Regions from separate parts of the Pseudoalteromonas sp. DSM 26666 genome, predicted to be linked through region 1. Evidence: predicted binding sites of a transcription regulator. Region 1 holds the regulator's gene; each other region holds the start of a gene.
What was found. Region 1 encodes ArgR, which controls arginine synthesis, uptake and breakdown. Its sites were predicted from a motif close to ANTGAATANNTATTCANT; they were not measured.

Region 1 (11,031 bases):
TACATGAGTGATATACGCCAGTTAGTGATGTGATCACTACAGAGTGAGTAAAATCAAATCCCAGCCAGTTGTTTTTAGCTGGGATTTTTATCATTTGCAATGATACAATATTTGCACAAATGCCCTTTTCTGCCTTGCAGAAACATGGCAGTTAAATTTTGGGGCTGTGTCCCGTTCAAACAATAAAGGTAATAGCATGAGCAACGAATTAAAAACTCAAGTTGTTGTACTAGGCGGTGGTCCTGGTGGTTACTCTGCGGCTTTTCGCGCTGCTGACTTGGGCTTAGAAGTTACATTAGTAGAATCTCGCGAGACATTAGGCGGTGTATGTCTTAATGTTGGTTGTATTCCTTCTAAAGCACTTTTACACGTAGCTAAAGTGATTGATGATGCTGCAGAAATGTCATCTCACGGCGTTACTTTTGGCGCACCAAAAATTGACTTAGATGAAGTTCGTTCTTGGAAAGAGTCTGTTGTTGGCCAGCTTACAGGTGGCTTAGACGGCATGGCTAAAATGCGTAAAGTAAAAGTTGTTTCTGGTTACGGTAAATTCACTGGTAGCAACACCTTAGACGTTGAAGGTGCTGACGGTAAAACAACCATTACTTTTGATAACGCAATTATTGCTGCGGGTTCTAAACCTGTAAACTTACCTTTCATCCCAGAAGATGATCGCGTTATTGATTCAACGGGTGCGCTAGAGCTTAAAGATGTTCCTGAAAAACTACTTGTTTTAGGTGGTGGTATTATCGGTCTAGAAATGGGTACGGTTTACCGTGCACTAGGTTCTGCAATTGATGTTGTAGAATTTGCAGACCAACTTGTTCCTGCTGCTGATAAAGACATCATTAAAATTTACCAAAAGCATGTTAAAGACAAGTTTAACGTGATGCTTTCAACTAAAGTAACTGGCGTTGAAGCAAAAGACGACGGTTTATATGTTACTTTTGAAGGCAAAAATGCACCAGCAGAGCCAGTACGTTACGACAAAGTACTTGTTGCTGTAGGTCGTACACCAAATGGTAACATGTTAGACGCTGATAAAGCGGGTGTGAATGTTGATGAGCGTGGTTTTATTAACGTTGATAAGCAATTACGTACTAACGTAGAACATATTTTTGCAATTGGTGACTTAGTGGGTCAGCCTATGCTTGCGCATAAAGCGGTTCATGAAGGTCATGTTGCTGCTGAAGTTATCTCTGGTCAAAAACATTACTTTGATCCTAAGTGTATTCCTTCAATTGCTTACACTGACCCTGAAATTGCATGGGCGGGTGTAACTGAAAAAGAAGCCAAAGAGCAAGGTTTAAGCATTGAAACAGCAGTATTCCCTTGGGCTGCATCGGGTCGTGCAATTGCCTCTTCACGTACTGAAGGTTCTACTAAGCTTATTTTTGATAAAGAGAGCGGCCGTATTATCGGTGGTGCTATGATTGGTATTAACGCAGGCGAAATGCTGGGCGAAATCGGTCTAGGTATTGAAATGGGTGCAGATGGTGAAGACCTAGCGCTAACAATTCATGCTCACCCAACATTGAACGAATCAATCGGCCTTGCAGCTGAAATTTTTGAAGGTTCAATCACTGATTTACCAAACAAAAAAGCAGTTAAAAAGAAGAAGTAATTTAACTTTTTAATTTAGTTTTTAAAAACCCAGCTTTTGCTGGGTTTTTGTTTTTATAGCCGCCAATTCAAAAATAGATAAAACAAAACTAGCTTTTGTTGGTATCGTTTTTTATTTTGAGCTGATAGCTGATAGCTGATAGCTGATAGCTGATAGCTGATAGCTGATAGCTGATAGCTGATAGCTGATAGCTGATAGCTGATAGCTGATAGCTGATAGCTGATAGCTGATAGCTGATAGCTGATATCTATTCCCTTTTATTTTAGCTACAATGCGCAGCCATCAATTTATAGGTAATAAACCACAGTGACTCAAGGTTTCAAAAATTCAGTTTTAGCGTTACGTGCCCAGCAAATAAGTGAATCTCGACGCGAGTTTAATGCCCGGGGCGGTAAGATGGACCGCTGTGAGCAATGCTTAATTGCCAAGTATTACTGTATTTGTGAGGGCGCTGAGTACGCAAGTTGCGACGCTGCGGTTTGTTTACTGATGTATCATAATGAAAGTTTTAAACCGTCTAATACAGGGCGTTTAATTGCTGAAATAGTCCCTGACAATTATGCGTTTCGCTGGGATAGAACCTCCCCAGATCCTGCTTTATTAGCATTATTGAATAATGATAAATATCAGCCTTTTGTGATTTTTCCTGCTGAAGATGTTGAAACAGATAGAGTAGTAACGCAAGTAGAGCCTGTTGCAGGTAAAACGCCTTTATTTATATTTTTAGATGGTACATGGCGTGAAGCTAAAAAAATGATCCGCAAAAGTCCTTATCTAGATAATTTGCCCGTGCTTTCTATTACCGCACAAAAGCTCTCAGATTACCGATTACGTGTAGCACCCCATGCTCACCAGTTAGGTACGGCAGAAGTGGCTATTATGGTATTGGCATTAGCGAATGAGGTTGATGCGAGTACTAAATTAGAACAGCATTTTATCAAATTTCGCGACGCCTATTTACTCGGTAAGCGCAACAAAGGCAGGCCGGAATAAACTGCAAGATGGTGATACGAAAAGGCTGGATTTAATGCTTGTTCATAGTTTGAATGTATATAATCTTGGCTGACCGCTGATTTTCAGGCAAAAGAAAAGCGCGAACCATCTCTAGTCGCGCTTGCGGAATCTTCTAACTTTGTTGCATCCTGCAATTGAACCTAATCAACTCCAATTTTTACGATCCGTGTTATTACAATATTACTTTCTAGTTCTATGTAATATAGGCTATCCGGGCCTGTCTCCATAAATCCCTAAAACATCCTGTAAGGTAAAATCTATTACCAATCCTTATTGCACATCCGAGTGCATTCCTTTTGCTACCATTCCGTTGTGTTGCCCTAAGGCCTGTCCGTTTTATTCCCTATCCTTTAGCAACAACTTTTCCGTGTTGTTATCCATTACGCATCATCCTGATGCTATCCCTTATGCAACATTCCATTGCGATACTCATCCTGAGCCTGTCCTTAAATCCCTGTTATCCTAAAAACCAAACCTTGGTATTCGAGTAGTTAGTCCGTTTCCATTTACTCGGTAAGCGTCGTTGCTTATTTATGGGTTAATTATAGAGAGTGATTTGCAGTAAATGTAGGATAAAACCGCTTATGGTTTAGGTTCTTACAAATGAAATATTTTTAAATTATATAAAATACAATAACTTGCTATGTTTTTGGGGTGTTAAACAGAGTGTTTTTACTCATTAGCTGTCATAAGCGTAAGAGATGTCTTACAAGGGTTTTCTTTTTTGGGCGTATTTATCACGAAGTGATTATATAAAGTGTGCACTTTTTAGTTCATCGCGGTAAAATTAATGATAATAATTATTAGTTAGGTAAGACAATATGAAAAAAACACTCGCGCTTGTTGTTGGGTTAATTGCCTCAGCACCGGCTGTTGCAACCGATGTTGTGAATATTTACTCATTTCGACAACCTTTTTTAATTAAACCTATTTTAGACGATTTTACACAGCAAACGGGCATTAAAACCAATGTGGTGTTTGCTAAAAAAGGCTTAATAGAACGTGTTAAGCGTGAAGGTAAACACAGCAAAGCCGATTTAGTTTTAACCTCAAACTTTAGTGCTTTAATTCAATTAGAAGAGCTAAATCTTACGCAAACCATAGAAAGCGAGCAGGTTAATAATAATGTCCCGGCGGCATTTCGTGATGGCGATGGTCAGTGGGTAGCGCTCACTAAGCGCGTGCGTAATGTTTACTCTTCAAAAGAGCGTTTAGGCGCATTGCCTAACCTTACCTACGAAGCGCTTGCTGAGCCGCAATACAAAGGACAAATTTGTACTCGCTCTGGCAAACACCCATATAACTTAGGCCTTGTGGCTTCTATGATTGCTCATCATGGTGAAGCACAGACGAAAACATGGCTCGAGGGTGTAAAAGCTAATTTAGCGCGTAAACCTCAAGGTAACGATCGAGCGCAAGTTAAAGCGGTTAAAGAAGGTTTATGTAATTTAGCCTTAGGTAATAGTTATTACTTGGGCAAAATGCTGCAAGACGAAGCACAAAAACCATGGGCTGAAGCCGTTCATATTAACTTTCCAAATCAAACTGACCGAGGATCACATATAAATGTATCGGGTGCGGTTATTACTAAGTATGCTAAAAACCCTGAAAATGCCTTGAAACTCATAGAGTATATGACAGACAATAAGGCGCAAAATATGTATGCCTCGCTCAATATGGAGTATCCGGTTAAGCCAGGTGTGAAACTTTCTAGTTTGGTTGCATCATGGGGAAGCTTTAAGGAAGACAGCTTACCGCTTGATGAAATTAGCAAATATCGTCCGTTAGCCCTTAAGCTAATTGATGAGGTGAAGTTCGATCTTTAATGACTTATAAATTTCAGCTGTCAAAATGGCAGCTTATTGCGTGGTCGACGGGGTTATTGCTGTCGACCCCGTTGTTTTTCCTACTATTAGAATCTTTACAAGGCGACTCAGAGGTATTTACCCACCTGTGGAATACCGTACTGTGGGACTATATAAGTAATACCGTATTACTGGTTTTAGGTGTAGGGTTACTTAGCTGCTTTATTGCGTTACCACTGGGTTGGCTCACCGCTTATTGCCGTTTTCCTGGTAAAAAACAATTTGAATGGGCATTGATGCTGCCTCTTGCCATGCCTACTTATATTATTGCTTATGTGTACACCGATTTACTCGACTATGCGGGGCCGGTACAAATAACTCTAAGAGAGTGGTTTGGTTGGCAGTCGCCAAGTGATTACTGGTTTTTTGATATACGCACCTTACCAGGGGCTATTGTTATGATTGCGCTGGTACTCTACCCGTATTTATATTTAATTTTTAAAACTGCACTGCGAGAACAATCTTTTAAGTTAGTCCAAGCCAGTCAGTTAATGGGGCTAAATGCATGGAAAAGCTTTTTTAAAGTCAGCCTTGTATTATCCCGTGGTGCCATTGTAGCGGCACTTGCTTTGATCAGCATGGAAACCATGGCTGATTTTGCCACCGTAAGCTATTTTGCTGTCAGTACATTAACCACTGCCGTATACGATACCTGGTTTGGCTATTATTCATTAACTGCAGCAGCAAAAATTTCAGGGGTGATGTTGTTATTGCTGTTCTTAGCATTGATCACCGAGCGTTTTAGCCGTCGTAACCAAGCGGTATTTGAGCGTCAATCGAGCGTGAACAGCGAGGCGCTTTATATCCTCAAAGGCAAGTCTGCGTGGCTAGCAACGGGGTTTTGTAGCTTTATTTTAATTATTTCGTTTATTATTCCGATGGTTGTATTGCTCAAATATGCAGTTATGTATTTTGATCAAGCGTGGAATAGTGAGTTTTTTAGCTATGCATGGCAAAGTTTAAAAGTGGCGGCTGTAGTCAGTGTGGTGACTATTATACTGAGTGTTTTAGTGGTGTTTTATCAGCGCATTGCTAAACAAAAAAATCCATTAATACCCGGGCGTTTGGCCAGTACGGGCTATGCGTTACCCGGCACAGTATTAGCGATAGCGGTATTGTTGCCACTCACCCTATTAGAAAATACTATCAACCGCACTTTAGCTCCTTATGATTTAGATATTGGTTTATTACTTACTGGCAGCTTACTCACTATTATTTTTGCTTATATAGTGCGGTTTTACGCCGTTGCACACGGAGCTATTGAGTCGAGCTTTTCACGCATTAGTCCCTCCCTTGATATGGCAAGCCAGTCAATGGGAAAAAGCCAAGGGCGCACATTACGCTTTGTGCACTTACCTTTATTACGCCGAGGCTTATTAACCGCCGGTTTATTGGTCTTTATCGAGTGTATGAAAGAGCTACCCGCAGCTTTGTTGTTAAGGCCTTTTGATTTTGAAAGCTTAGCAACTCATGTGTTTCAGTATGTAAGCGATGAACAATTAGAGCTGGCCTCTATATCGGCTTTGTTTATTGTGGTGGTGGGGTTTATTCCGTTATATTTTATTAACCGTTCAATGGAGCAACGTAGCTAAATGAGTAGTTTGATTTTACAAGGCGTGAGCTATGCATATAACGGGACTAAGGTGATAGATAATTTAGATTTAACCTTAGGTAAAGACGAAATAGTGTGTTTACTCGGAGCCAGTGGCTGCGGTAAAACCACCACACTAAAAGCCATTGCAGGATTAATTGAAGCCAAACAAGGGCAGGTATTTATTGATGGTAAGCTAGTCAGTGATGCTAAGACGTTTGTTTCACCTGAGCATCGTAATATTGGCATGATGTTTCAAGACTATGCGTTATTTCCGCATTTAACGGTGGCTAATAATATTGCGTTTGGGCTAAGCGGCATGAGCAAAGCAGATAAACACGCACGCGTAAGTGAAATGCTAAAGCTGGTACACTTGGTAGGCTGCGCCGATAGATTCCCTCATCAACTCTCTGGTGGGCAACAGCAGCGAGTAGCGATTGCACGCGCATTAGCATATAAACCTAGCTTACTGTTACTTGACGAGCCATTTTCTAATATTGATACCCAAGTACGATTTGAGTTAATTGCCGACATTAGACGCATTATTAAGGCGCAGCAAGTATCGGCTGTGTTTGTTACTCACTCAAAAGAAGAGGCGTTTGCTTTTTCAGATACGCTTGCGGTTATGCACCAAGGTAAAATTGCGCAGCAAGGTACGCCAGAACAGCTTTTTGCTAAACCACGTTCAAAGGAGGTTGCAGAGTTTCTGGGTCAGGGCATATACTTAAGCGCAACCGTATTAACCGCTACTGAATATCAAACGCAGTTTGGGGTGGTTGAATCAATACAGCCACAGCAGCATGGCGTGGCGGATAAGGGCGTTATTTATGTGCGTCCGCATCAACTTGAACTTGTTAGTAATAACGATACTCAACAGCAATCTGAGCGGGTTAGTATATTAAGTAGTCGCTTTATTGGCTCTGCTTATGTATACACTGTGGTTATTGATGAGCAAGAAATAGAAGTTGCAGCCCAGTATGGCCAGTCATTTGAAATTAATGAACAGGTTATAATAAAAATAAAACCGCACACGGTGAATTTTTTTGAATCGTAATTAATCGCTGTGTTTTGCTCTAAAAAGTAAGGAATAATAATGGCGCAAGCGCAATCAGGGATTTGTGCTGAAGCAAACTTACACGGTTTGCACTTATTTTTTAATGTACTTGATGGTCACGACGAATCACTTCGCGCTAAGCTTAAAAAAGTGAGCGATATTGAAGATGAGTTTAGTGATCAATTCTCTGAATCTATGCTTTCTTGTATGGTCGCCATTGGCGCGCAATATTGGCCACACATTCTGCCTGATTATATGCCAAGTGAGCTGCAAAGCTTTCCTAATATCACCCATAGCGATTTTGTGATGAGTGCAAGGCCATGCGATTTATTTGTACAAATCCGCTCAGACAGAGAAGATGTAAACCACCTGTTTGCATTGCAAATATTAAAACTTTTCAACCCTGATGTTGAGCTGGTGGAGCAAATTCGAAATTTTCGTTTTTTAGATGGCCGTGATTTTAATGGTTTTATTTATGCGGGCGATACTCCGCATGGTCGTCAAAAACGGGTAACGGCCCTCGTTAATAAGCCTGATAGCTTTGAAGATCAAGGCAGCTATATTCATGTTCAGCGCTATAAACATGACTTAACGTTATGGCAGCACTTGTCGTTGCAAGAACAAGAACAAATAATGGGGCGTACTCGTCTCGACAATACCCTAATAAGCCCCGCACTTGAAAGCAGCCATGCAACCCGAAGTGAATTAAAAGATGAACAGGGGCAAGCATTATTACTAAATCAAAGTATGCCTTATGGCGACGTGTATGAGCAGGGGATGTTAATGATTACGTGCTCGGCTAAAGGGGATGCGTTCGAGAAAGTACTCAATAGCCGATTAGGGCAGGGGGAGTATTACGACCATTGGCTTGATTTTACTCAAGCAGATATGGGCTCTGCGTTTTTTGCACCCTCAGTGCGATTTCTAAAGCAGCTATAAAACAAGCCAGTAACGGCTACGTATTAGTATAGCCGTAACAGTGATAACCAAACGAGTTTAAACCGTATCAAACAAAATACGCACACGCTCTAATGTGAGGTCTATTTCTGATACTTTCGCTGGCGCAATAAAAATAGTGTCATCGCCGGCAATTGTTCCTAATACGCCATCTGCTTTACCTAATGAGTCAAGTAAACGGGCAATTAGCTGAGCAGCGCCAGGACTGGTGCGAATAATAATCATCATTTCGTTATGCATAATGTCAATAACTAACTGGCGTAACGGGCTTTTAGCGGTTGGTACACCCATTTCGGCAGGTAAACAGTACACCATTTCTTGTTTTGCATTGCGGGTACGTACCGCGCCAAACTTACTTAACATCCGCGACACTTTACTTTGGCTAATATTATCAAAGCCTTGTTCTTTTAATGCGTCAACTATTTCGCCTTGTGAGCCAAAATTCTCTTCTTTTAAAAGTGCTTTAAAGGCTTTTACCAATGCTTCTTGTTTGTCTTGTGGTTGCATAGTGTCTAATTAGTTATGTTGTCGATACTGCAAATTCTACACAAAAATGCATATTTATGCAGCAGTTGTTTAGGTTTTGCTGCGTTTAAACAGCAAAGTTTACAACTATGGTCGAAAATATAGCTAAAATAGGCAGGATAAATTTGTTTTTAGTCGTTAATTTCTTTATCTTATAAACCACAAATATTTCCTTCCTCAAATCACGGAGAATTCCAATGAAAGTTGCTGTATTAGGTGCTGCAGGCGGTATCGGTCAAGCGTTGTCTTTATTATTAAAAACAGGCTTACCAGCTGGTTCAGAATTATCACTATATGATGTTGCGCCAGTAGTTCCTGGTGTTGCTGTTGACCTTTCTCATATCCCAACAGATGTAAAAGTTGAAGGTTTTGGTGCAGATGCACTAGATAAAGCATTAACAGGTTGTGATATTGTTTTAATCCCAGCGGGTATGCCACGTAAGCCAGGTATGGATCGTGCAGATTTATTTAATGTTAACGCTGGTATCATTAAAACATTAGCAGAAGGCATTGTTGCTAACTGTCCTAAAGCGCTTGTAGGTATTATCACTAACCCAGTTAATGGAACTGTACCTATTGTTGCTGAAGTATTCAAAAAAGCAGGTACTTACGATGCTAAGCGTGTATTTGGTATTACAACTTTAGATGTGATCCGTTCTGAAGCGTTTATTGCTGAACTTAAAGGCGTAGACGTAGCAAGTGTTAAAGTACCAGTGATTGGTGGCCACTCAGGCACAACCATTCTACCGTTACTTTCTCAAGTTGAAGGTGTTACTTTCACTGATGAAGAAGTAGCTACACTAACTCCTCGTATCCAAAATGCAGGTACTGAAGTAGTTAATGCTAAGGCGGGCGGTGGTTCTGCAACATTATCTATGGGTGCTGCTGCAGCACGTTTTTGTATGTCTTTAGTTAAAGGCTTACAAGGTGAAGACGTTGTAGATTATGCATACGTTGCTGTTGAAAATGGCGATGCAGAGTACTTTGCACACCCAGTACGTTTAGGCAAAAATGGCGTAGAAGAAATTCTTTCTTACGGCACTTTAAGCGCATTTGAAGAGCAAGCTAAAAATGACATGCTTGAAACGCTGAAAAAAGATATCAAAGAAGGTGTTGATTTTATGGCGTAATAGCCAAAATTAACCCATAAAAAAGCCTGCATTTGCAGGCTTTTTTATTGCTCGGAATTATCTACACAGTATTACTTAGTGGTCGCGGTCAACCGCTATTCTAGCTAAGCTAATTAGTGCTTGCTTGTAACTCGACTCAGCTAAGCAATCTAAACAGGCAATTGCTTTATTAGCTTCTTGCTCGGCTTTTTCCATTGTGAACTCAAGGGCATTGGTATGTTTAAGTGCAGCCAGTATCTCGTCAAGGTGCTCCATACCATTACAGTGCTCAATAGCGTCTCTTATTAACTGTGTTTGATGCTCACTACCGTGTTGCATTGCATATATAAGAGGTAACGTCGGCTTACCTTCAGCTAAATCGTCGCCAATGTTTTTACCAAGTTGGTCGGCATCAGCGTTGTAATCTAAAACATCATCCACTAACTGAAAAGCAGTACCTAAATGCATGCCATACAAATTAAGTGCCTCTAGTACACTATCGTCTTGCTCAGTAATAATGGCCGCAAGACCCGTCGCTGCTTCAAATAGCTTGGCGGTTTTAGAATAAATAACCTGCATATAACTGGCTTCAGTGGTATCAGGGTCGTTGCAGTTCATTAATTGCAGCACTTCACCTTCAGCAATAATGTTGGTTGCATCAGCCAGTACTTGCATTATTTGCATTTTACCAAGACCCACCATTAGCTGAAACGAGCGGGTGTAAATAAAATCACCCACCAGTACGCTAGCAGCATTACCAAACTCAGCATTTGCTGTAGGTGTGCCACGGCGCAAATTAGATTCATCTACAACATCATCATGTAAAAGCGTTGCGGTATGAATAAATTCAATGATAGTTGCTAGCGTAATGTGATCTTTGCCTTGGTAACCTAGCGCTTTAGCCGCCAAAATAGCCAACATAGGGCGAACGCGTTTGCCACCGCTGTTAACAATATACAAACCAAGTTGATTAACTAACGCCACATCTGAGCGCATTTGCGCATGTATTAGTTGATTGACGTCATTCATATCGCTTTCGATTAACGCCTGGATAGCTTTTATATCCATTGATCTCCGAGCCAATTTTAATGTGTGAACGGCGCAGATTGTACAACAAAAAATGCATTAGCTCGATATTTTGTGATGATTCCTTAAAAAAACACCCTTAAGTAGGTTAAATGACCTATTAACCTTGTGAATAATTGATTAAACATCCTGGTTTAATTTTGAATCACCCCTGGCGGTTAATTGAACTACATAGGCTCGCTTTGCTATTGCTAATTTATTTTCTG
Region 2 (11,031 bases), on a different contig from region 1:
GGGCGAACACCTGCCAATATTGGACTTTGACTCGCCATACCTAATAACTGATTACGCGCTTTTAATAGCTCATCATGACCTAAACCGACACGGTCTTGTAGAAACATATTAAAGCCATTTGCGGTTCCAAGTTCAACAATCGCCGGAGGTGGAAATGCAAATACAAATGCCTCTTTAATCGTTGAAAAATACCCCATGCCTTTTCCTGCAACGGCGCCCACTGATAGGTCGTCACGTTGGCGCTCATCCCAGTGCTTTAAGCTAACAAAGCCAATTGCTGAGTTTTGTCCAGAGCCTGCAAAACTAAAACCTGTTACCGTAAAAATTGAACTAACGGCTTCAGATTGATCTTCTAAATAGTGGTTTTCAACTTTTTTAACCACTTCAAGCGTTTGCTCTGTAGTAGAGCCTGCAGGAAGCATTACTTGGTTAAACAAAATACCTTGGTCTTCATCAGGTAAAAATGCCGTTGGTAAGTTTGAAAAAATAGCCACCATGCCGCCTACAATTAATGCATAGCTAAGCAAGTAGCGCTTAGAATGCTTGATCATGCGGCCAACAAAACCTTGCGCACCTTTATTGGTTTTATCAAAACCACGGTTAAAGCCTGAGAAAAAACGACCAATAAAGCTACCATCGGTGTGAACATGGCTAGGCTTTAATAACGTAGCACACAGTGCGGGAGTTAAAATAAGCGCAACCAGTACCGACAGCCCCATCGCCGACACTAAGGTAATAGAGAACTGACGATAAATAACCCCAGTAGAGCCACTAAAGAATGCCATCGGAATAAATACAGCCGACAGCACCATCGCAATACCTACCAGTGCTCCTTTAATTTCATCCATCGATTTTCGCGTTGCTTCAACCGCAGAGAGCTTTTCTTCGGTCATTAAACGCTCAACGTTTTCGACAACAACAATCGCATCATCTACGAGTAAACCAATGGCCAGTACCATCGCAAACATCGTGAGGGTATTAATGGAATACCCAAAGGTAAATAGAATACCAAACGTACCTAGCAATACGACAGGCACCGCAATGGTTGGAATAATAGTTGCTCTGAAGTTTTGTAAAAATAAGTACATTACAACAAATACCAAAACAACCGCTTCGATTAGGGTATGTACTACTTTTTCGATTGATAATGCAACAAAAGGAGTAGTGTCATAAGGCACAACCGCCTCTAAACCTTCTGGAAAAAATGGTTTAAGTTCTTCAAGTGCATCTTTTACACCTTGTGCTGTATCTAAGGCGTTTGCGCCACTGGCTAATTTAACCCCTAAACCCGATGCCGGTTTACCATTAAAGCGCGCTACAACACCATAGTTTTCACCACCGAGTTCAACATCAGCAACATCTTGTAAACGCACTACCGAACCATCGCTGTTGGTTTTAACTAAAATGTCTTTAAACTGCTCAGGTGTTTGTAATCGGCTTTGAGCCGTCACCGTTGCATTAAGCTGTTGACCAGCCAATGACGGCATGCCCCCGAGCTGACCTGCCGACACTTGCGCATTTTGTGCTTTTATTGCCGCAGAGATATCGTTTGGCGTTAGTTTATAACTTTGTAACTTAGCCGGATCGAGCCAAATACGCATTGCATATTGAGAGCCAAACAATTGTACTTCGCCCACCCCATCGACACGCGCTACAATATCTTGCACGTTTGATGACACATAATCACCAATGTCAATGTTGGTCATACTGCCATCTTGCGATACAAAACCAACAACGAGTAAAAAACTAGACGATGACTTAGCAACTACCACACCCTGTCGTTGCACTTCTTCAGGTAATAACGGCGTAGCTGTTGCTAGTTTATTTTGCACTTGTACTTGTGCAATATCAGGGTTAGTTTCTGCATCAAAGGTAAGAGTCAATGTTGCTGAACCACTTGATTCAGAGGTCGATGACATATACAACAAGCCATCTAAGCCTTTCATTTTTTGCTCAATAACCTGGGTCACCGAGTCCTCTAAAGTACGCGCAGAAGCACCAGGGTAGTTAGCAGTAATCGTAATAGCAGGCGGTGCAATTGACGGATACTGAGCAACGGGTAAACTTTTAACCGCAATAATACCTGCAAGCATCACCACAATAGCCAGTACCCATGCAAAAATAGGCCTGTCGATAAAAAATCGTGACATGAAATTCTCCGTTATTGGCTGTTATTTGCTGATGACTGTACTTGTGATGCAGCAACCGGTGCACCAGGGCGAATTTTCTGTAGCCCTTCTACAATCAATTGATCGCCATCAGCTAAACCGTCGGTTACCAACCAGTTAGCGCCCAAAGTACGCTCTACCTTTAATACACGGCTTTCAACGGTATTGTTTTTGCTAACAACCATAGCCGTAGGTTCGCCTTTAGTATTGCGGCTAACGCCGCGTTGAGGAGCGAGAATTGCATTAGATTTCACCCCTTCAACAACCTCAGCACGTACATACATACCAGGTAGCAATAGTTTTTCAGGGTTTGGAAACTTCGCGCGTAACGTTACCGAACCCGTACTTGGGTCAACCGTCACTTCAGAGAACTGTAATGTTCCCTTATGAGGATACGCAGAGCCATCTTCCATAATAAGTTCAACATCTGTTTGCGTGGTTGAATCAACCCCTAAAGAACCCGATGCCAATGCTCTTTTTAGCTTAGTTAGTTCATTACTTGATTGGGTTAAATCTACATAAATTGGATCAAGCTGAGTAACGGTTGCCAATGCTGTGGTTTGAGCTGCGCTGACTAGTGCCCCGACAGTGACACTTGATTTACTAATTTGGCCGCTAATTGGCGAAGAAACATGGCTATAATCAAGATTAATTTGCGCGCTTTGTAACTGTGCTTTCGCCGTTAATAGTTCTGCAGATGCTTGCTTGTATGCTGCATCGGCTTCATCAAAGTCTTGCTGGCTTACCGCTTTAATTTCTAGTAATTCTTTATAACGCGACGCTTTAGATTTACTGCTTGCAATACTAGCCTCTGCGCGCGCAACGGCCGCTTTGCTGGCTGCGAGTTCTGCTTCAAAAATGTCAGGATTAATTTGATAAAGCGCTTGGCCTTGCTCAACCTGTGTGCCTTCTTCAAATAACCGAGATTGAACAATACCACTGACTTGAGGACGAATTTCAGCAATTTGAAACGCACTAACACGCCCTGGTAATTCTTTTTTAAGTGTAATAGCTTGGCTTGTTAAGGTGACCACACCAACAGGTGTCGCTGCAGGAGCAGAAGCCTTAGGTTGTTCAGCTACCTGATCACAACCACTTAAAGCAACAGAACCAACGAGGGCCGAAAATACAAAAAAAGCGATGCGGGAACGCTGCATGTCAAATACCTTTTAGTTTAGAATGAACGATCATTCTAAACTATAGTACAGCAATTAAAAATAGCCACTGAGCAACATTTACACATTTTTACAATTGAATAGATAAGTAACACAAACAATAGCTGAGTTATTTAAGCAACACCCATAAAAAAAGCAGCCAATGAACTTTCATTGGCTGCTCTTAAGCTATGTTGGCTGTCATTATTCGTTGTCAGTATTAACTCTAGAGACTAGTAACTGCTCAATACGAATTCCTTCCACGTCCACAACTTCAAATTTAAAACCTGCAAATAAAACAAACTCTGCGCGTTTAGGAATATGTTTCATGGTATAAATTAAATATCCGGCCACGGTTTCATAATGATTTTGATCAGGAAATTCATCAATTTCAAGTACCTTCGCCAGCTCAACAATCGGGGTTAAGCCATCCACTAACCAAGAACTCGCGTCGCGTTCAATAATTAACTCTTCACTTTGATGAGTAATTAAATCGCCCATAAAACCTTTCATTAAATCTTTAACCGTAACAATCCCAACCACCAAAGCATACTCATTAACTACCACCGCAAAAGGATGCACAGCGGTTTTAAACGCATTTAACGCTTCAGATAAACTCAATGTTTCGGGCAAGTAAAAAATATCTTTATCAAGCATGTCATCGTTAATATTTGCCGCCTCACCTTTGAGTACTTGGCGTAAAATATCTTTAGACTCAACAGAGCCAATTAACTTATCAAGATTACCTTTGCACACTAAAAAGTGATTGTGCGGATGATCTATAATTTTATTTGCTATATCGTCGCTAGATTCATCAATATCAAAATAAACAATTTGCTCACGCGGTGACATAACGCTTGATAAGAAACGCGCTTCTAAATCAAATACATTTCCTATTAAATCATACTCTTGTTGCTGTAAACTGCCATATTCAGCACCAGCATCCATCATCGCAACAATATCTTCAGTGGTCACAATATCTTCACGTTCACTGGGCACTTTAAACACCCGTAAAACAATATTGGTTAAGCCATTAAAAAATAATACCAGTGGCGTGAGCGCAAAAGTAACCCAGCGCATAATTGTCACCACCCTCACGGCAACGGCCTCAGGTAAAATCATCGCTAAACGCTTTGGTAGTAAATCGGCAAATAAAATAAATAACGAGGTAATAATTAAAAACGATAATACAAAGCTAATTTGCCCAAGTAATGGACCTTGATAAAACAGCTGTAGTATTTCTTGCATGTAAGGAGACAATGCTTGCTCGCCAACAATCCCGCCTAATATCGCAATCGCATTGAGCGTAATTTGGATCATGGCGAAAAAAGCCCCAGGCTGCTCTTGCAGCTTTAAAACCGCCAAAGCGTGCACATTGCCCTCGTCCGCCATTACTCTTAACTTAATTTTGCGTGAAGCGGCAATCGAAATTTCTGACATCGCAAATAACGCACTCATCAAGATTAATAACGCAATCCCGATTAAATCACCCATTTATAACTCCAAAATAATCGCTTTTACAAGCAAAAGCAGCTGGATTATAGACGCTTTTATAGACAGGGCAATTGATATTTAAATAATATTAATAACTAATAAAAATCAAAAGCTTAATATTTATAGTTTAGACTCATATGAAGAAAAAGCCGCGCTAAGTTGTTGCTTTACGTTATCGGGTAGATTTTTATTACAGGCGAAATATAAAGGGGCTTGATGGGCATTGATGGGCATGAGTAATTCGAGTTGTAATTTATTTAATAAATGAGATTGTTCATGGTTTATTCGCTGCGCTGGTATAACAACTAAATCAATACTCGAACTTCGGGTTTGGATTATCTTAAAAATATTATCAAAACTACTAAACAGCATTAAATTTTCGTTTTCTTTAAAGCCCTTTGAAATTAAGTAATGATGGCTGTAGTTATCTTTTAAAACCGCAATACGGTATTGCTTTGCCTGCTCTAAATTAGTTAAGGAAATACCTTTGCTTTTAAGGGAGTAAAAATTAGTGTCAAATTGGGCAAGCTTAGCAAACCAAATAAAATTATGTTCCCGCTCAGGCGAACGAGAAATAGAAAATATACAGGTTTGGGGATCTCTCAGTGCAATATTGTAAGCCATACTCCAATCGTTTACAGAAATTGAATAATCAATACCTACGCTATCAAGCACTAATCGGACTTTATCGGCAGCATCACCTACTAAATTGTTATTCGCGTCCAGATACTGCGCAGGCGCGAAGTTCTCTGTTACAACAGTAAGTTTAGCCACACAATGATGACTTACAATGAGCAATAATACACAATACCACTTAGTCACAATAACCCACTATATAAAATTTAAGATGTTACTTTTTTGATAAAAGCAAATTTAATATAGCGGATTATTTACAAATAGCCAATTTTGACCTTTAGGATTAACGATTCATTGCTGCAATTAAGAATGCTGAAATTTTAGCGCCTTCTCTAAGCGTCGTCTCTGAGCTTGATTGACCCACTAATGAGCTGTCGGTAAACGGCGCGATTTCCATCATATCTGCACCGGTTATTGGAAACTCATCGGCAATGGCTGACAAAATATCAAGCGCATGCTGTGGTGTTAATCCATTTTCTTCAGGTGTACCTGTTGCTGAGGCAAATTGAGCATCTAGTGCGTCAATATCAAAGCTTACATACACTTCATCAACCTTGTCAGCCTTTAGTTGCGCGATTGTATCGGCAGCAACAGCGGCTGCGCCACGCTCAATAATTTCAGCAGCCCAGTGCTGTTTAACGCCAAAGGTACTTTCCCAATGTGATTTAGGCTTACCACTTGAGCGAATACCAAATTGAATTAAATGATGTGGCGCGGGTAAAAATTCTAAAATATGGGTACACCAAGAGCCAAAACATAAATCGATACCCAAACGCTCTACGAGTAAGTCGGTGTGAGCATCAAAATGAATAATTGCCGTACGTTTACCTTGCTCGCGTTTGGCTTTTAAATACGCTTTTGTTAACGGGTAACTAATAGAATGATCGCCACCAATACCAAAAATGCCTTTATCTTGGAATGTCGCATAAAAGCTGTCACATACATCTTCGGTAATAGACAGTGGACTTACGAAATGATCGTTATTGTCATTGCCATAAAGCGCTTTTTGGCAATTGGTAATTGTTGCTTCGTTTAAGTATTTATCGTGTAATAAATGCGGTATTACGCGCACATCACCTAAGTCAAATGAACGACACTGTGTTTGTTGGTCAATTAAAGCTGAACGTAAAAATAAAGGCCCCCAGTTTGCACCGCGTAAAATACCACCACCACAATCAGAGCTGATCCCCAGCATAACCGCTTTGTGGGGTGAGTTAGGTAATTCATTTAGCGAGTCACGCCATAAAGCATCGACATTTTCAGTTTGACCATATAATTTATTTCTGAGTGCTGCTTTGCGTTCTTTTGCCGTATTAACCGTGAATACACCGTCGCCAGGTGCACATAAACAGTGTTCAACTTTATTTTTAAATGCTTGAAATTGTGTGCTCATTGTAAACCCTTTTTCAATCTGAATATCTTGTCTATTATTGAGTAGTTATGCAAAACGACGAACGCTGAATAAATTAAAAATTAATTGTCTGTGGTTATAAAAATCACTGAACGTTGTGTTTTGCGAGGTTAGGTCAGCGGCAAAACAATACAAAACCTACTAACTAACCTTATGAATATAAACAATTTAAAATTTAGCTAACAACTCTTTTAGCTAGCTACTGGTTTGCTCTGAGGTATGAATATAGTGTCTGAGCAAACAAGTCAACTGGCTCATTTTGTTAGTAATTTTAGCCATTGATTGAATATTCAGAGTTGATGAATAAATCAATACGGACATCCGTCCTGTACTTCATTTAGGTTTCTCGTAATCATGTTAAATTGACAACAACTCTTATTAAAAAGGCTTAGTTATGGAAAAGGTATTTCACTTAGGACTGTGTATTGATGATTTAAAAGGTGCAAAACTGGCTATTGTTCCAGGGGATCCAGATCGTGCAGCACGCATTTCACAGTTCTTAGATAATCCAACCTGCCTTGCTCAAACGCGTGAGTTTCACATTTATTTAGGCCAATTAAACGGCCACTCAGTGGTTGTATGTTCAACCGGTATCGGCGGCCCTTCAACGTCAATTGCGGTTGAAGAACTGGCTCAACTTGGCGTACGTAGCTTTCTTCGCATTGGCACAACAGGCGCGATTCAGCCGCACATTAACGAAGGCGATATTTTAATTAGCCAAGCCTCAGTTCGTTTAGATGGCGCGAGTCAGCATTTTGCACCGCTGTGCTACCCTGCTGTTTCTGATTTTTTTGCCACTCAAGCGATGGTAAAAGCCTGTGAAAACCTAAACATCGATTTTCATATCGGTATCACCGCTTCAAGCGATACCTTCTACCCAGGGCAAGAGCGTTACGATACGCATTCTGGTTATGTTCCTAAGTCATTACAGGGTAGCTGTGAAGAATGGCAAAAACTAGGCGTGATGAACTACGAAATGGAATCGGCTACTTTATTTACTATGTGTGCCGCTCTTGGCCTACAAGCAGCCTGTGTTGCAGGTGTATTAGTAAATAGAACACGTCAAGAAATTCCTAACGTAGACCACGGCGAGATTGAGAAAAAATCGGTTGCCGTGGTACTTGAAGCCGCTAAAGTGTTACTTGGCTAATGTTGCACTAATAACCTCAAGTGTTGGCAAGCCAGTAAAGCTTGCTAACACAGCTTTTGCCACCCCTGATTGGTTTTCATGACCAGCCGTTTCTAATAACGTAACTGATTTAACTGTTTGCTTATCAAAGCTCAATCCTGCTAAAAACAACTGACTCACAGCACTTTGTAATGGCGATAAACTCGGGCTGTACGCTGCATTTTCTGCATAGCTGCCATAAAAATCACCGTTTTCAAACGTACTTATTTTTACTGCACTGTAATTTTGGCTGTATGGCACATAAGCCGCTAAAGCATAGCTCATCAGCTTTTCATCAAGTTGTTTGTTTTCAAAACAATTAGTTTGCTCTGCTGGGTTAAATAAGCTGTGCTCATTGCCTAAATCGGTTGGTCCAAATGAATGAGGTAATAACTCTGCCAATTTAAAGTTTTGTGCTGGCAGTAAAATATCAAGCTCTTTCGCATCAGCGAGTTCATTCATAAATTGACGACAGTACCCACATGGGACATCACTAATCGCTATTTTAAGAATTTTTTTACCGCCATTTAACCAGGCATTATTAATTGCAGATTGCTCACCGTGCACCACTAAACTAAGTGCTTGATGATCAAACTCAGCGTTAGCGCCAAAGTAAAAAGTGGTGTTTCCTTGTGAATCGAGCCCTTTTACAATTGCGCCGACATGAAATTTGGAAATAGGTGCAACGGAAAACTCTGAAGCCATAGGCACTAAGCCTTGTAATAATGCATCGTCGCTAACATTAAGCTCGGTGCAAAGCGCTTTAATATCGCTTGAATATAAAATACCGCGTTGAGTTTTTAATTGACTGCGTAGAGCTTGCGTTTGCGCTACGTTTAGAGAAATGTGTGAATTGCTAAGTGCTGTATTATGTTGCACTTTAAAAGTTGCTGAAGCCATAATAGTTTTTATTTGTTCAATGGCCAAGTAGTGTAAAAGGTTGGCAAACTAAATACCAGCCTATTCAACGTAAAAAAAGGGAACACGTCGTGTGTTCCCTCTAAAACTAATCTAGTTTTGGATTAACCTGTATTACGCATACCCGCTGCAATACCGGTCATAGTGATCATCAAGGCATTGTCTATATCATTTTCATTGCCTTTATCATCGCCGCGAGAACGACGTAATAACTCAACTTGTAATACATTAAGCGGGTCGGTGTATGGGTTTCTAAGCCCAATAGACTCTTTGATCCAAGGCTGATCAGCCAATAAGCTTTTTTGTGGGCTTAATGATTGCACTAACGTCATCGCCTCACCAAGTTCCTCTCGTAAGGCAACACCTAAAGGCTTATACATCTCTTCCACCAGCGCATTATCGTAATGCTCACTCAACCAGCTATCCGCTTTACTAAATACCATTTCTAGCATTTCTAAACGTGCTCTAAAGAACGGCCATTGCAAACTCATTTCGCTTAAGGTTTCAATCCCATATTTTTCAAGCGCGGCTTTAAGTCCACTTAATGCACCTAACCATGCAGGTAACATTAACCGGTTTTGACTCCACGCAAAAATCCATGGAATAGCACGTAAGCTCTCAACCCCTCCATTTGGATTTCGTTTTGCAGGCCTTGAGCCTAACGGTAGTTTTGACAGTTCTAATTCAGGTGTCGCCATTCTAAAGTAAGGCACAAAGTTTTCATCGTGGCGCACCACATTACGGTAATGCTCACACGACACATCGCTAATTAATGCCATTACTTCGCGCCACTGTGATTTAGGCTCTGGTGGTGGCAATAAATTACTTTGTAGTACCGCACCTGCATAAATATTTAAGCTTTGTAATGCCACATTGGGTAATCCAAACTTAAAGCGGATCATCTCACCTTGCTCTGTTACCCTAAGCCCGCCTTTTAACGACCCCGGCGGCTGAGAATGCAATGCTTGTGCAGCAGGCGCACCACCACGTCCAACCGTACCACCACGTCCATGGAATAAAATAAGCTCAATACCGCGTTCATCCGCTAGTTGTACGAGCTTATCCATTGCCTCATATTGTGCCCAACCAGCAGCCATCATGCCTGCATCTTTGGCTGAGTCTGAATAGCCAATCATTACATTTTGGGTGTTTTTAATGTGTCCACGGTACCACTCGTTATTTAAAAGCGTAGTGATGACGTTGTGGCCATCGTTTAAATCATCCAAGGTTTCGAATAAAGGCGCCACAGGCAGTTCAAAACCACAGCCAGACTCTTTAAGTAATAGCTGCACTGCTAATATGTCAGAGGCAGTTCGTGCCATAGAGATAATGTATAAACCAAAGGTTTTTTCATCTTGCTGTGCAATAATATCAAAGGTGTCGAGCACCTCTTGCACTTCTGGACTTGGTTGCCAATGCCTAGGAATTAGCGGACGACGTGAATTGAGCTCTGTCAGTAAAAAAGCTTGTTTGTCTTGCTCTTCCCACTGATTGTAATCGCCAATACCTAAATGACGGGTTAACTCAGAAAACACATCGCTGTGTCTTGACGAATCTTGTCGCACATCCAGTTTTGCCAAACGCAAACCAAAGCTATTTACACGATGGATCACATCTAATAGCAAGCCATCAGCAACCACTTGCATATTGCATTTTAATAATGAGCGATAACACACCTCAATTGGGTGCTTAATTTGGTTAATATCAGTAATTAAATCTTGCGACTCAGTACGCTTATTTTTAATTTTAGCGCTTAAGTACATTACTGTTTCAGCCACTTGATTTTTAAGCTCTTTAAGCACGGCTCGATAAGGTTCAAACTCTTGCCCTGCCAGTTTAATAAGCTCATCGCTGGCATCAGACATAGAAAGTTCAGCACACAAAGTTTCTAAATCACGCTGGTATAAATCCAGCGCCATCCAACGGCCATGATCGAGTACTTGCTTTGTCACCTCGGCGGTTACAAACGGGTTACCATCTCGATCCCCCCCCATCCATGACGTAAATTCTATCGGACTGTAGTTAGCTGGTAGCTCAAGGCTCAAATGCTGTTTAACATGCTGGCTAAACTCACGTAAAAAA
Region 3 (11,031 bases), on a different contig from region 1:
GCGTCGTATTATTCGTCGTGCAGTACGTCACGGTAATAAGTTAGGTGCTAAAGGTGCGTTTTTCTATAAATTGGTTGCTGCACTTATTGAGCAAATGGGTCAAGCGTACCCAGAGCTTGCTAAGCAACAAGAAATTATTGAAAAAGTACTACGTATTGAAGAAGAGCAGTTTGGTAAAACGCTTGAGCGTGGTTTAGCTATTTTAGAAGAAAGCTTAAGTGATTTAACCGGGGATGTGATCCCGGGTGACTTAGTATTTAAGCTTTACGATACCTATGGTTTCCCTGCTGATTTAACAGCCGATGTTGCGCGTGAGCGCCAGATGACGATTGACCATCAAGGTTTTGAAGCATGCATGGCAGTACAACGTAAAACTGCACAACAAGCGGGTAAGTTTGGGGCTGATTACAATGACCAATTAAAATCAGACAAGCACACTGACTTTAAAGGCTACGATAGCACTCATTACAGTGGCACAGTGGTAGAAATTTTTGCCGGTGGCGAAGCTGTATCATTACTTGAAGATGGTCAACAAGGTATTATTGTTTTAGACCGTACTCCGTTTTACGCTGAATCAGGCGGTCAAATTGGTGATAGCGGAACAATCACAGTAGCCGGCGGTGAGTTTGTGGTGACTAATACCACTAAACTGGGTAATGCTTTTGCTCACCATGGAGCAGTTCAAGGGCGTATTGGCGTTAACGATAAAGTGGATGCAACTATTGACGATGCGCGCCGTGACAGTATTAAGAAAAACCACACCGCTACGCATATTTTGCATGAAGCACTGCGTCAGCTTTTAGGTGAGCACGTATCGCAAAAAGGTTCACTTGTGCAGCCAGATCGTCTGCGTTTTGACTTCTCACATTTTGAAGCGGTGACCAAACAAGAACTGCGCGAAATTGAGCGCGTAGTGAATGACGAAATTCGTCGTAACTTTGCTCTTAACACTGAGCTAATGGCAATTGATGATGCTAAAGCAAAAGGTGCAATGGCACTGTTTGGCGAAAAGTACGATGACGAAGTGCGCGTTGTGACTATTGGTGATTACTCAATCGAGCTTTGTGGTGGTACACACGTAGAGCGTGCGGGTGACATTGGTTTATTCAAAATTGTATCTGAAAGCGGTATTGCTGCTGGTGTTCGTCGAATTGAAGCGGTAACAGGTGCAGAGGCAATTGCTTATGTAAGCGAGCAAGAGCAACAATTAGCTGATGTTGCAGCGCTTGTAAAAGGTGACAATACGTCAGTGCTTGAAAAAGTAACTGCCTTGCTTGAAAAGTCGAAAGGGCTTGAAAAACAAGTTGCCCAGCTTAACGATAAACTAGCCAGTGCGGCAGGTGCATCGTTACTTGATTCAGTGGTTGAAATTAACGGGGTTAAATTGTTAGTGGCCAACGTTGAGGGCACAGAATCAAAAGCGCTTCGCGGTATGGTTGACGACCTTAAAAATAAAATTGGCTCAGGTGTTATTGCCTTAGGTGTTGCCAGCGGCGACAAAGTAAGCCTAATTGCGGGTGTAACTAAAGACTTAACTGGCAAAGTAAAAGCGGGTGAGTTAGTTAATCACATGGCAGGCCAAGTCGGTGGTAAAGGCGGCGGTCGTCCAGATATGGCGCAAGCGGGTGGTTCTGAGCCACAAAATTTAACTGCAGCACTTGATAGCGTAACAGCTTGGTTAACTGAGCGTACTTAAGCTTAAGTGGCACTTATAGTTCAAAAATTTGGCGGCACTTCGGTAGGCTCAATAGAGCGTATTGAAGCGGTCGCCGACCTTGTTGTTAAAACCAAGCAACAAGGCCACCAAGTGGTGGTGGTGCTTTCGGCAATGTCGGGAGAAACCAATCGCTTAATTAATCTTGCCAAACAAATCGACTCTCGCCCGAGTAGTCGTGAACTCGATGTATTACTCAGTACCGGTGAACAAGTCTCTATTGCTTTATTAGCGATGGCCATTATTAAACGCGGCCATTCAGCGGTAAGCTTACTAGCCGATCAAGTAAATATATTAACCGATAACATGTTCGGTAAAGCCCGTGTAGAAGAAGTTGCGGCAACGCGTTTAAAACATGAACTTGAACATAACCGTATTGCTATTATTGCCGGCTTTCAGGGGCGCGATATTGAGGGCAACGTGACCACGCTTGGCCGTGGTGGCACCGATACCTCAGCGGTTGAAATTGCTGGTGCAATAAAAGCCGATGAGTGTCAGATCTATACCGATGTTGATGGCGTATATACTACAGACCCGCGTGTGGAACCTAACGCACGACGTTTAAGTCATGTCACCTTTGCTGAAATGCTTGAGCTGGCAAGTTTAGGCGCTAAAGTGTTACATATTCGCTCTGTAGAATCTGCTGGTAAACACAATGTTCCTCTGCGGGTGTTATCTAGCTTTAAACCCGATGAAGGCACGTTAATTAGTTTTGAGGAGAGCGACGTGACAAGCAATGTCGTATCGGGTATTGCATTTAATCGAGATGAGTGCTTAATTAAGGTGCATGGAATGCCGCAAGGCACCAAACATCTTGCAAAAGTTTTGAAACTTTTTGCTGGTAATGGCATCGAAATAGATATGATTAATCAAATTAATCATAAAGTTGAAAAAGTCGACTATGCTTTTACTGTGCATTTTAATGATTACTTAAACGCACTTGATTTGTTAACGGCTGAGCAACAGCAATTTGACGCACAGGCAATTGACGGATTGACCAATGTGGCGAAAGTGTCAGCGGTGGGTATGGGGATGAAATCTCATTCCGGGGTAGCGAGTTTATTTTTTGATTCGTTAGCACAAGAAAACATTGATGTGATGTTTGTTGCCACCTCAGAGATCAAAATTTCAGTTTTAATAGATGAAAAATACCTAGAGCTGGCTGTTCGTGCATTACATAAGACATTTTTAACAGAAAATGAATAGATTGAGAGTTTTTACTTACTTTTTAGTCTAATTTTAATTAAAATGTTTGTGCGGAATCTTATAATTTTATTGGAACATGGGAGCAAGAGAATGCTAATACTAACTCGTAGAGTAGGCGAGACCCTTATGATTGGTGACGAAGTAACCGTTACTGTTCTAGGTGTTAAAGGAAATCAAGTTCGTATCGGTGTTAACGCACCTAAAGACGTATCAGTTCATCGTGAAGAAATTTACATGCGCATACAAGCTGAAAAGTCTAACCCTAATCCGGGCAATGCTTAATCAACATAGTATAAAATGTGCTAGTTAATATAACTATGACATTTGTAAAAGCCACTCATTGAGTGGCTTTTTTGTTTATAAAATCAATCGTTTCTTCGTCGAGTATTGCCTTAGAAATGTATTGCATACCGCTTTTACTTTTTAACAATAGTCCACAATCTGTAGTAATAATTTCGTTAATGTCGTGCCAAGCTAACTGGTAATTTTTGTAATGATTGGTTGATTTTATTCCGTCTTCGTCGAAGGTGAGAGTGACTTCAGAACCAGACGCTCTGCTTAGCATTTGCCTGGTTACCCACCATGGGCGGCGATAGTAAAAGGCGATGCATTCGAGTAGGGCTAGCATCAGCAAAAATGTACCTAGGTAATGATCTCCTAAACCATAAATACCAAATAATCCCAATACAACAAGCAGTGCTAATAAAAAATATTTAGGTTGCGCGCGTTTACTATAAGGCAGCGATTGGTCGAAGCATTCATAAAAGTAAGGTTTATCGAGTTTATAGGTTGTCGTAAATACCATGCATCTATACTTAAAAGCTATTTTTTATCATTTTAGCAAGCTATGTGGCAAATGCGCAGCTTAAAAAGAATTAATAGTTCAGAGTTTATAATTAATGGGTAGCAACTTGGCGACTAATACTAAACACAAAAAAAAAGCGACCAAATGGTCGCTTTTTAAAAAGGGGCTGAATTAGCAATTTGTTTCTTCAGCGTTGACACCTTCTTTTACTTCTTCACAGGCATCTTCTACTTTATTTTGAACATCTGTCACGGCTTCGTCGATGCGTTCACCTGCTTCTTCTGCATGATTGTCTTCACAACCCATAATAAATGCACTTGCGAATAGGCCAATAGCTGCTGCTTTAAGTGTTGATGATTTCATAATGTAATTCCTTGTATATAAATTTAAAAAAGTTCGTTGTTTCTTATCTACCTGGGGCTTTTACCACGTAAAGCGCCAGAGACAAGTGAAATAACCAGTAAAACTAAAAAGATAAAAAATATGATCTTAGCAATTCCTGCTGCGGCTCCTGCAATACCACCAAATCCTAAAACGGCTGCGATTAGTGCGATCACCAAAAATGTAATTGTCCAGCGTAACATTGTCATCTCCTTGATTTATCTAAGTGTTAAAGTGTTGTTTTTATATAAGCGAGTAATGTGCCAGTATTTTATTTTGTTTTAAATCAATGGTTTAATTTATCTTTTTGAGTTTAGCTTTATATTAGGTTGGTAATTTTTACGGTTTTATCTGTAACTTATTCACAGTGGTGTCTGATGAGACAATAAATAGTTTTTACAGTCGTTACTTTGGTAAGACCAATTAACATTTGCTTTGGCAGTTTTTAGTGGATTAGCTCATTAGGTATATTTTTATGTGTTTTTACAGAATATTAGGGTTTTTATATATTCTTTGTTTATAACGAACATTTTTACCATCTATATATATAGGTTAAATAAGCTATTTTAGGTGGTGTTAACCTTATTGGTGATATGTTACTTTTAGATTAATTGGTTTTACCAATTTACAATGTGTAGACAAAAGAATAGTTTTTGTTACTATTGGTGAATATTTATTTAAATAAACTGACTTTTTATGTATTCAGTTTTGAACAGGGGAGAATTATGGATATAGGGGCTTTGCTCACAACTGCAGGCAATTTAATGCTAACCGGTATGGTGGGGGTGTTTGTATTTCTTTCTTTATTGATTGGTGCAGTGACAGTTATGTCTAAGCTGGCTAGCAAATTTTCTCAGCCAGAACTTGAAGTATCACAGAGAACACCATCTTTTAAATCTCAAGGTGTGCCAAATGAGCACATCGCTGCAATTAGTGCTGCCATTGCTCAGTACAAAACAAATAATAATTAGAGGAGCATACCAATGGCTAAATTAAAAATAACAGAACTCGTACTTCGAGACGCACATCAGTCGCTTTTAGCTACCCGCATGCGATTAGACGACATGTTACCTATTGCAAAAAAAATTGATGACGCAGGTTATTGGTCTATAGAGTCTTGGGGTGGGGCTACCTTTGACTCATGTATTCGTTATTTAGGCGAAGATCCGTGGGAGCGTATTCGCGCGCTTAAAAAGGCGATGCCAAATACACCCCAGCAAATGTTACTTCGCGGTCAAAACTTATTGGGGTATCGCCATTATGCTGATGACGTTGTTGAAAAGTTTGTTGAGCGCGCACACAAAAATGGCGTAGACGTATTTCGTATTTTTGATGCCATGAATGATGTACGTAACTTAGAAACTGCCATAAAAGCGGCGGTTAAAGTAGGCGCGCATGCCCAAGGTACGATTTCTTACACGGTAAGCCCAGTACACACATTGGATATGTGGCTAACACTTGCTAAGCAGCTTGAAGAATTAGGTTGTCATTCAATTTGTATTAAAGATATGGCGGGATTGCTTAAGCCTTACGATGCAGAAAAACTGATTAAAGGCTTAAAAGAAACGGTTTCAATTCCTATTGCCATGCAATGTCATGCAACAACGGGTTTAAGTACCGCAACGTATCAAAAAGCGATTGATGCCGGTATTGATATGCTCGATACGGCTGTATCGTCTATGAGTATGACTTATGGTCATTCAGCAACTGAAACAATTGCTGCAATCGTGGAAGGTACTGAGCGTGATACTGGGCTTGATTTAAACCACCTTGAAGAAATTGCAGCTTACTTTAGAGACGTACGTAAAAAGTACGCTGCGTTTGAAGGCAGTTTAAAAGGTGTTGATGGCCGAATTTTATTAGCCCAAGTGCCAGGTGGTATGTTAACTAACATGGAAAATCAGCTTAAAGAACAAGGCGCTGCTGATAAACTAAACGAAGTATTACTTGAAATTCCACGGGTGCGTGAGGATTTGGGCTTTATTCCATTAGTTACACCGACCTCGCAAATTGTTGGTACTCAGGCAGTACTTAATGTGCTTACTGGCGAGCGCTATAAAACCATCACCAAAGAAACCGCTGGCGTATTAAAAGGTGAGTATGGTTCGACACCTGCTCCTATGAATAAAGAGTTACAAGAGCGTGTACTTGATGGCAGCGAAGCAATTACCTGTCGCCCTGCAGATGTGATCAAACCTGAACTTGAAACGCTTGAGGCTGAATTAAGTAAACTTGCGCAAGAGCAAGGCTTAACGCTTGCTGATGAGCAAATTGATGATGTGCTCACGTATGCCTTATTCCCACAAATTGGTTTGAAGTTTATTAAAAACCGCAATAACCCTGACGCATTTGAACCTGTTCCTAGCGCTGATGATAGCTCCAATAAAGCACCTGAAAAATCAGCGGCAAACAATAAAGGCGTTAAGGCTGAGCAATACAGCGTTAAAGTAGATGGCAAAGTATACGATGTCGTGGTTGCTCAAGGCGGTGAGCTTAAAGAGGTGACGCTAAAAGACTCTGAGCATATTCCACAGTCGGCATCAGTTGCCTCAGGTGAAACTCTTAATGCGCCACTTGCCGGTAATATCTTTAAAATTAAAGTAAAGCCAGGTCAGGTAGTAAATGAAGGTGATGTGGTGATTATTATGGAAGCCATGAAAATGGAAACCGAAGTACGCGCCATGCATACCGGTACAATTGCAGACGTGCTTGTCTCTGAAGGTGATTCAGTGTCAACCGGCGATGCAATGATTGCATTAGCTTAAGGAGTAATTAGAGGATGGATGGTATTTTAAACCTCTGGCATGCCACAGGCATTGCTAACTTTACATTTCCTGGGCTGATCATGATTGCCGTTGGTTGTTTGTTATTATTTTTAGCTATAGTTAAAAACTTTGAGCCGCTACTATTGCTGCCCATTGGTTTTGGGGCTATTTTAACTAATATTCCTGTGGCAGGTTTATCTGACCCTGGTGGCTTACTTTATTATGTTTACTATGTAGGTATTGATACCGGAATTTTTCCGTTATTAATATTTATGGGAGTGGGCGCGCTCACTGACTTTAGTGCCTTAATTGCCAACCCGCGTATGTTGTTATTAGGTGCTGCGGCGCAGTTTGGTATTTTTGCTACCTTATTTGGGGCTATTTTACTTAACTTTATTCCAGGGTTTGAGTTTAGTTTACAAGATGCGTCAGCAATTGCCATTATTGGTGGCGCTGATGGGCCAACCGCTATCTTTCTAGCGTCAAAGCTGGCGCCTGATTTATTAGGCGCTATAGCCGTAGCAGCGTACTCATACATGGCGTTGGTTCCTATTATTCAGCCGCCTATCATGCGTGCGTTTACAACGCCTGAAGAGCGTAAAATTCAAATGCCAGAACTGCGTAAAGTATCAAAAAAGGAAAAAATTATTTTTCCGCTGATGGTACTTACTTTAACTGCGCTCTTTTTACCAGCCGCCATTCCACTGGTTGGTATGTTTTGTTTGGGTAACTTAATGCGTGAGTCGGGTGTGGTCGATAGGCTAAGTAACAGTGCTCAAAACGAAATTATTAATATAACCACCATATTTCTAGGACTAGCGGTAGGCTCTAAGCTTGCTGCCGAGCAGTTCTTAACAGTGGAAACCATTGGTATTTTAGTACTGGGCGCAATGGCGTTTGCTATTGGTACGGCCTCAGGTGTATTTATGGCAAAAGGCTTAAATAAAATATCAAAAACCCCAATTAATCCATTAATTGGTGCAGCGGGTGTATCGGCTGTTCCTATGGCGGCTCGTGTAGTTAATAAAGTCGGTCTTGAAAATAACCCGCACAACTTTTTACTGATGCATGCCATGGGGCCTAATGTAGCTGGCGTACTGGGAAGTGCTGTTGCTGCAGGTATTTTATTAGCACTTGTTGGCAAGTAATATTTAATCCAACCATTAGCGCAGTTTACTGCGCTTTTTTTTTGCCTAAAATTTAATGTTTTAGATTAAGCGGTTTCTTGTATAGGGTTTTTTGTTTAAAGTAATCACTCTTCATTTTTTTAAAAGGGCTGTCAAATGTTACACACTCCGCTGGCAAAATATTTACCCAAGGTTAGTAAGCTTGTATTTGGTTGTATGGGTTTAGGAGGTGCTTGGAATAAAGACGCCATCAACAGTGGGCACTTAAAGCAAGCCCATTCATGCATAGACGCAGCATTTGAAAGCGGGATTAACTTTTTTGATCACGCTGATATTTATACCTTAGGCAAAGCTGAGCACGTTTTTGGTAAAGCGTTGGCTGAACGTCCTGAGCTTAGAGAACAAATGTATATTCAGTCTAAGTGTGGTATTCGCTTTGCTGATGAGAAAAACCCGCAGCGTTATGATTTTTCTGCTGATTGGATTGAGCGTTCTGTTGAGGGCTCACTTAAACGATTAAATACCGACTACTTAGATGTGCTTATGTTGCATCGCCCTGATCCATTAATGGAGGTGGAGGAAGTTGCGCAAATATTTAGCTGTTTAAAAGAAAGTGGCAAAGTGCGTCATTTTGCAGTTTCTAATATGTCTCAACATCAAATAAGGTTTTTGCAGCGCGCTTTAGATATGCCAATTGTAGCAAATCAAATAGAGGCCAGTTTACAAAAACATCAGTGGGTTGATGAGGGCATTTATGTAGGTAATGCCGATGGCAAAGATATAAACTTTACCCCAGGGTGTGTTGAGTATTGTCGTGAGCATGACATTCAAATTCAGAGTTGGGGCAGTTTGTGCCAAGGTTTATACTCAGGCGGTGACCTATCAAAAGCGTCACAAGCGGATGTAAACACGAGTATTTTAGTTAGTAAGCTTGCCGTTTTATATGGCACAAGTGCAGAAGCTATTGTATTGGCATGGCTACTTCGCCATCCTGCATCGATTCAGCCAATTATAGGCACAACTAATGTAGATCGTATTAAGGCATCGAGTGATGCAATTAATATTAACTTAAGTCGAGAGCATTGGTATGAGTTATATATTAGCGCGAAAGGCTGCGCTTTGCCGTAAGTTAATACCCGTTTCAATATTATTTAAACGAATTGGTATAATACAAAGGTGTTGATATGAATATATTTGTCATTTTAATTAGCTTAGTAATTGCTTTGGTGATCATTATTCCTTTGCTAGAAAAGTACCAAAGTAAAATGGGGCTAGAGGGTGCTACCAAATACAGCAAGTATATTTGGCCATTAGTCATGATATCTTTGGTTGTGCAGCTAATTTATGTACTTGTAAATTAAGATTGAAACTTAAATATCACACACAAAAAAGCCTTTGCGGGTAACCCCAACAAAGGCTTTTTTATTTAATCAGTGAAGTGGTTATCTAAGTGCTAGTTGTAGCTCACGATTACGCTCTAGTTGTGCGATAAAGTTATCAGCAATAGGCTTAAATTTAGCAAGCTCTGAACGAGGTAATGGTTCAGACTTAGGTAGTTTTACGGTTTTAGGGTTACGGTGAACGCCGTTAACCAAAAACTCATAATGTAAATGCGCACCGGTTACACGACCAGTTGAGCCAACAGTACCTATTTTTTCTCCCTGTTTTACCTTTTGCCCTGTTCTGACTAGGCGCTTGTTAAGGTGTAAGTACTTAGTAACATATTGAGTACCATGGCTAATAAATACGTAATTACCATTATATTTGCTATAGCCTGCTTTAATTACTTTACCATTACCCGATGATACAACTGGCGTGCCTGTGCGTGCAGCGTAATCAATGCCGCGATGTGCTTTCACTTGCCCTGTAACAGGGTGTAGGCGGCGAGGGTTAAAGCTTGAACTAATATATTTGAAATTAACAGGCGCACGCAAAAAGGCTTTTTTCATACTACGGCCTTCAGGGGTGTAAAAGTTACCGTCTGTGTGACGAATAGCGGTGTAACGCTCACCTTGGTTTATAAATTCAGCGGCAATAATTTTACCGGTGCCAATAAACTCACCGTCAACAAAATGAGATTCATAAATTAAGCCAAATTCATCACCCTTGCGAATGTCGTTTGCAAAATCGACGTCCCAACCAAATATATCGGCAAAGTTCATGATTTGGCGTTCACTTAAACCTGCTGCAATTGCAGAGGTCCAAAAGCTACTTGAAATTTCCCCACCGGCTGTTTTGCTCAGTGTTTCTATTTCTTTGCTGTCAATTGAGGTGTCGTATTGGCCTTCGTCATTAAGTGTGACGAATAGCGTATCCGTTTTAGAAATAACGTAGCGTAATTGAGCTAATGAACCGTCTTCGGCGGTAGCAAAGCTTAACGTTTCACCTGGGTGAATTTTAGTTAGCTTACGTGTTTCAGCGTTGGTGTTTACAAGTTTATGCAGCGTTTGTGCAGAAAAACCAGCGCGCTTAAAAATAATCGCTAAGTTGTCACCATTTTTAACTTGGTGATCGACAAAATCATATTCTGGAAGTTTTTGTGCTGCCTGCTCTGAATTAAGGTCAGTGAGTTTTTCGTTCTCACCTACTTTAATTTGTAATTCATAGCGCTTACCAATTTCTAGTGTGTTTTCACTATTGTCTTTGGATGCAGTGGCTTTTTCAGAAGGAAGAAAGGCTAAGGCAACAATAGCAGAAACCAAACCTAGAATAAGCATTTTGTGTTTTTTGGGGAGCGTGTTAACCACGTGAACCATAACGTGCCTTTTTCTGCTGTCAAGATAATAAATAGGTTATATTGCAGGATATAACGAATAATCTGTGAATACTAGTATTTTGTAGATTTAAACTCGAGTTAAATTAGGCTAAAATCATAGGGTATTCAGGCTGTTTGTGTTTAAAGTTGAACTGTTACACTATTTTATATTCTTGGATACTTTGCTTTTTCATCATAATGTTAAATTAGCTTATAAAACGGTTTAATTACGAGAAGTGATTAATTTGTAAACTGTTTTTAGTTTGTGATAAACACTT

Region 2: BM380_RS04765 (arginase family protein) is a predicted target of ArgR. The motif match lies at 6,882-6,899, and genes of this name have one in related genera.
Region 3: BM380_RS12600 (OadG family protein) is a predicted target of ArgR. The motif match lies at 4,771-4,788, and genes of this name have one in related genera.

The regions. Positions count from the first base shown of each region.
Region 1 is NZ_FPAR01000003.1:165,793-176,823, forward strand. It holds gene aceF (pyruvate dehydrogenase complex dihydrolipoyllysine-residue acetyltransferase) at 1-33, shown strand, start outside; gene lpdA (dihydrolipoyl dehydrogenase) at 197-1,624, shown strand; gene BM380_RS06955 (tRNA-uridine aminocarboxypropyltransferase) at 1,931-2,617, shown strand; gene BM380_RS06960 (Fe(3+) ABC transporter substrate-binding protein) at 3,460-4,464, shown strand; gene BM380_RS06965 (ABC transporter permease) at 4,464-6,095, shown strand; gene BM380_RS06970 (ABC transporter ATP-binding protein) at 6,096-7,148, shown strand; gene BM380_RS06975 (Dyp-type peroxidase) at 7,188-8,087, shown strand; gene argR (transcriptional regulator ArgR) at 8,145-8,612, opposite strand; gene mdh (malate dehydrogenase) at 8,828-9,760, shown strand; gene ispB (octaprenyl diphosphate synthase) at 9,836-10,807, opposite strand.
Region 2 is NZ_FPAR01000002.1:171,012-182,042, forward strand. It holds gene BM380_RS04745 (efflux RND transporter permease subunit) at 1-2,150, opposite strand, end outside; gene BM380_RS04750 (efflux RND transporter periplasmic adaptor subunit) at 2,162-3,325, opposite strand; gene BM380_RS04755 (polyamine export protein PaeA) at 3,527-4,816, opposite strand; gene BM380_RS04760 (substrate-binding periplasmic protein) at 4,937-5,590, opposite strand; gene BM380_RS04765 (arginase family protein) at 5,736-6,845, opposite strand; gene udp (uridine phosphorylase) at 7,258-8,013, shown strand; gene cdd (cytidine deaminase) at 8,002-8,931, opposite strand; gene ppc (phosphoenolpyruvate carboxylase) at 9,054-11,031, opposite strand, start outside.
Region 3 is NZ_FPAR01000006.1:146,006-157,036, reverse strand. It holds gene alaS (alanine--tRNA ligase) at 1-1,696, shown strand, start outside; gene BM380_RS12625 (aspartate kinase) at 1,703-2,920, shown strand; gene csrA (carbon storage regulator CsrA) at 3,011-3,202, shown strand; gene BM380_RS12615 (YcxB family protein) at 3,258-3,725, opposite strand; gene BM380_RS12610 (hypothetical protein) at 3,897-4,088, opposite strand; gene BM380_RS12605 (DUF1328 domain-containing protein) at 4,136-4,309, opposite strand; gene BM380_RS12600 (OadG family protein) at 4,832-5,077, shown strand; gene oadA (sodium-extruding oxaloacetate decarboxylase subunit alpha) at 5,090-6,871, shown strand; gene BM380_RS12590 (sodium ion-translocating decarboxylase subunit beta) at 6,886-8,019, shown strand; gene BM380_RS12585 (aldo/keto reductase) at 8,155-9,126, shown strand; gene BM380_RS18345 (hypothetical protein) at 9,183-9,359, shown strand; gene BM380_RS12580 (peptidoglycan DD-metalloendopeptidase family protein) at 9,441-10,754, opposite strand.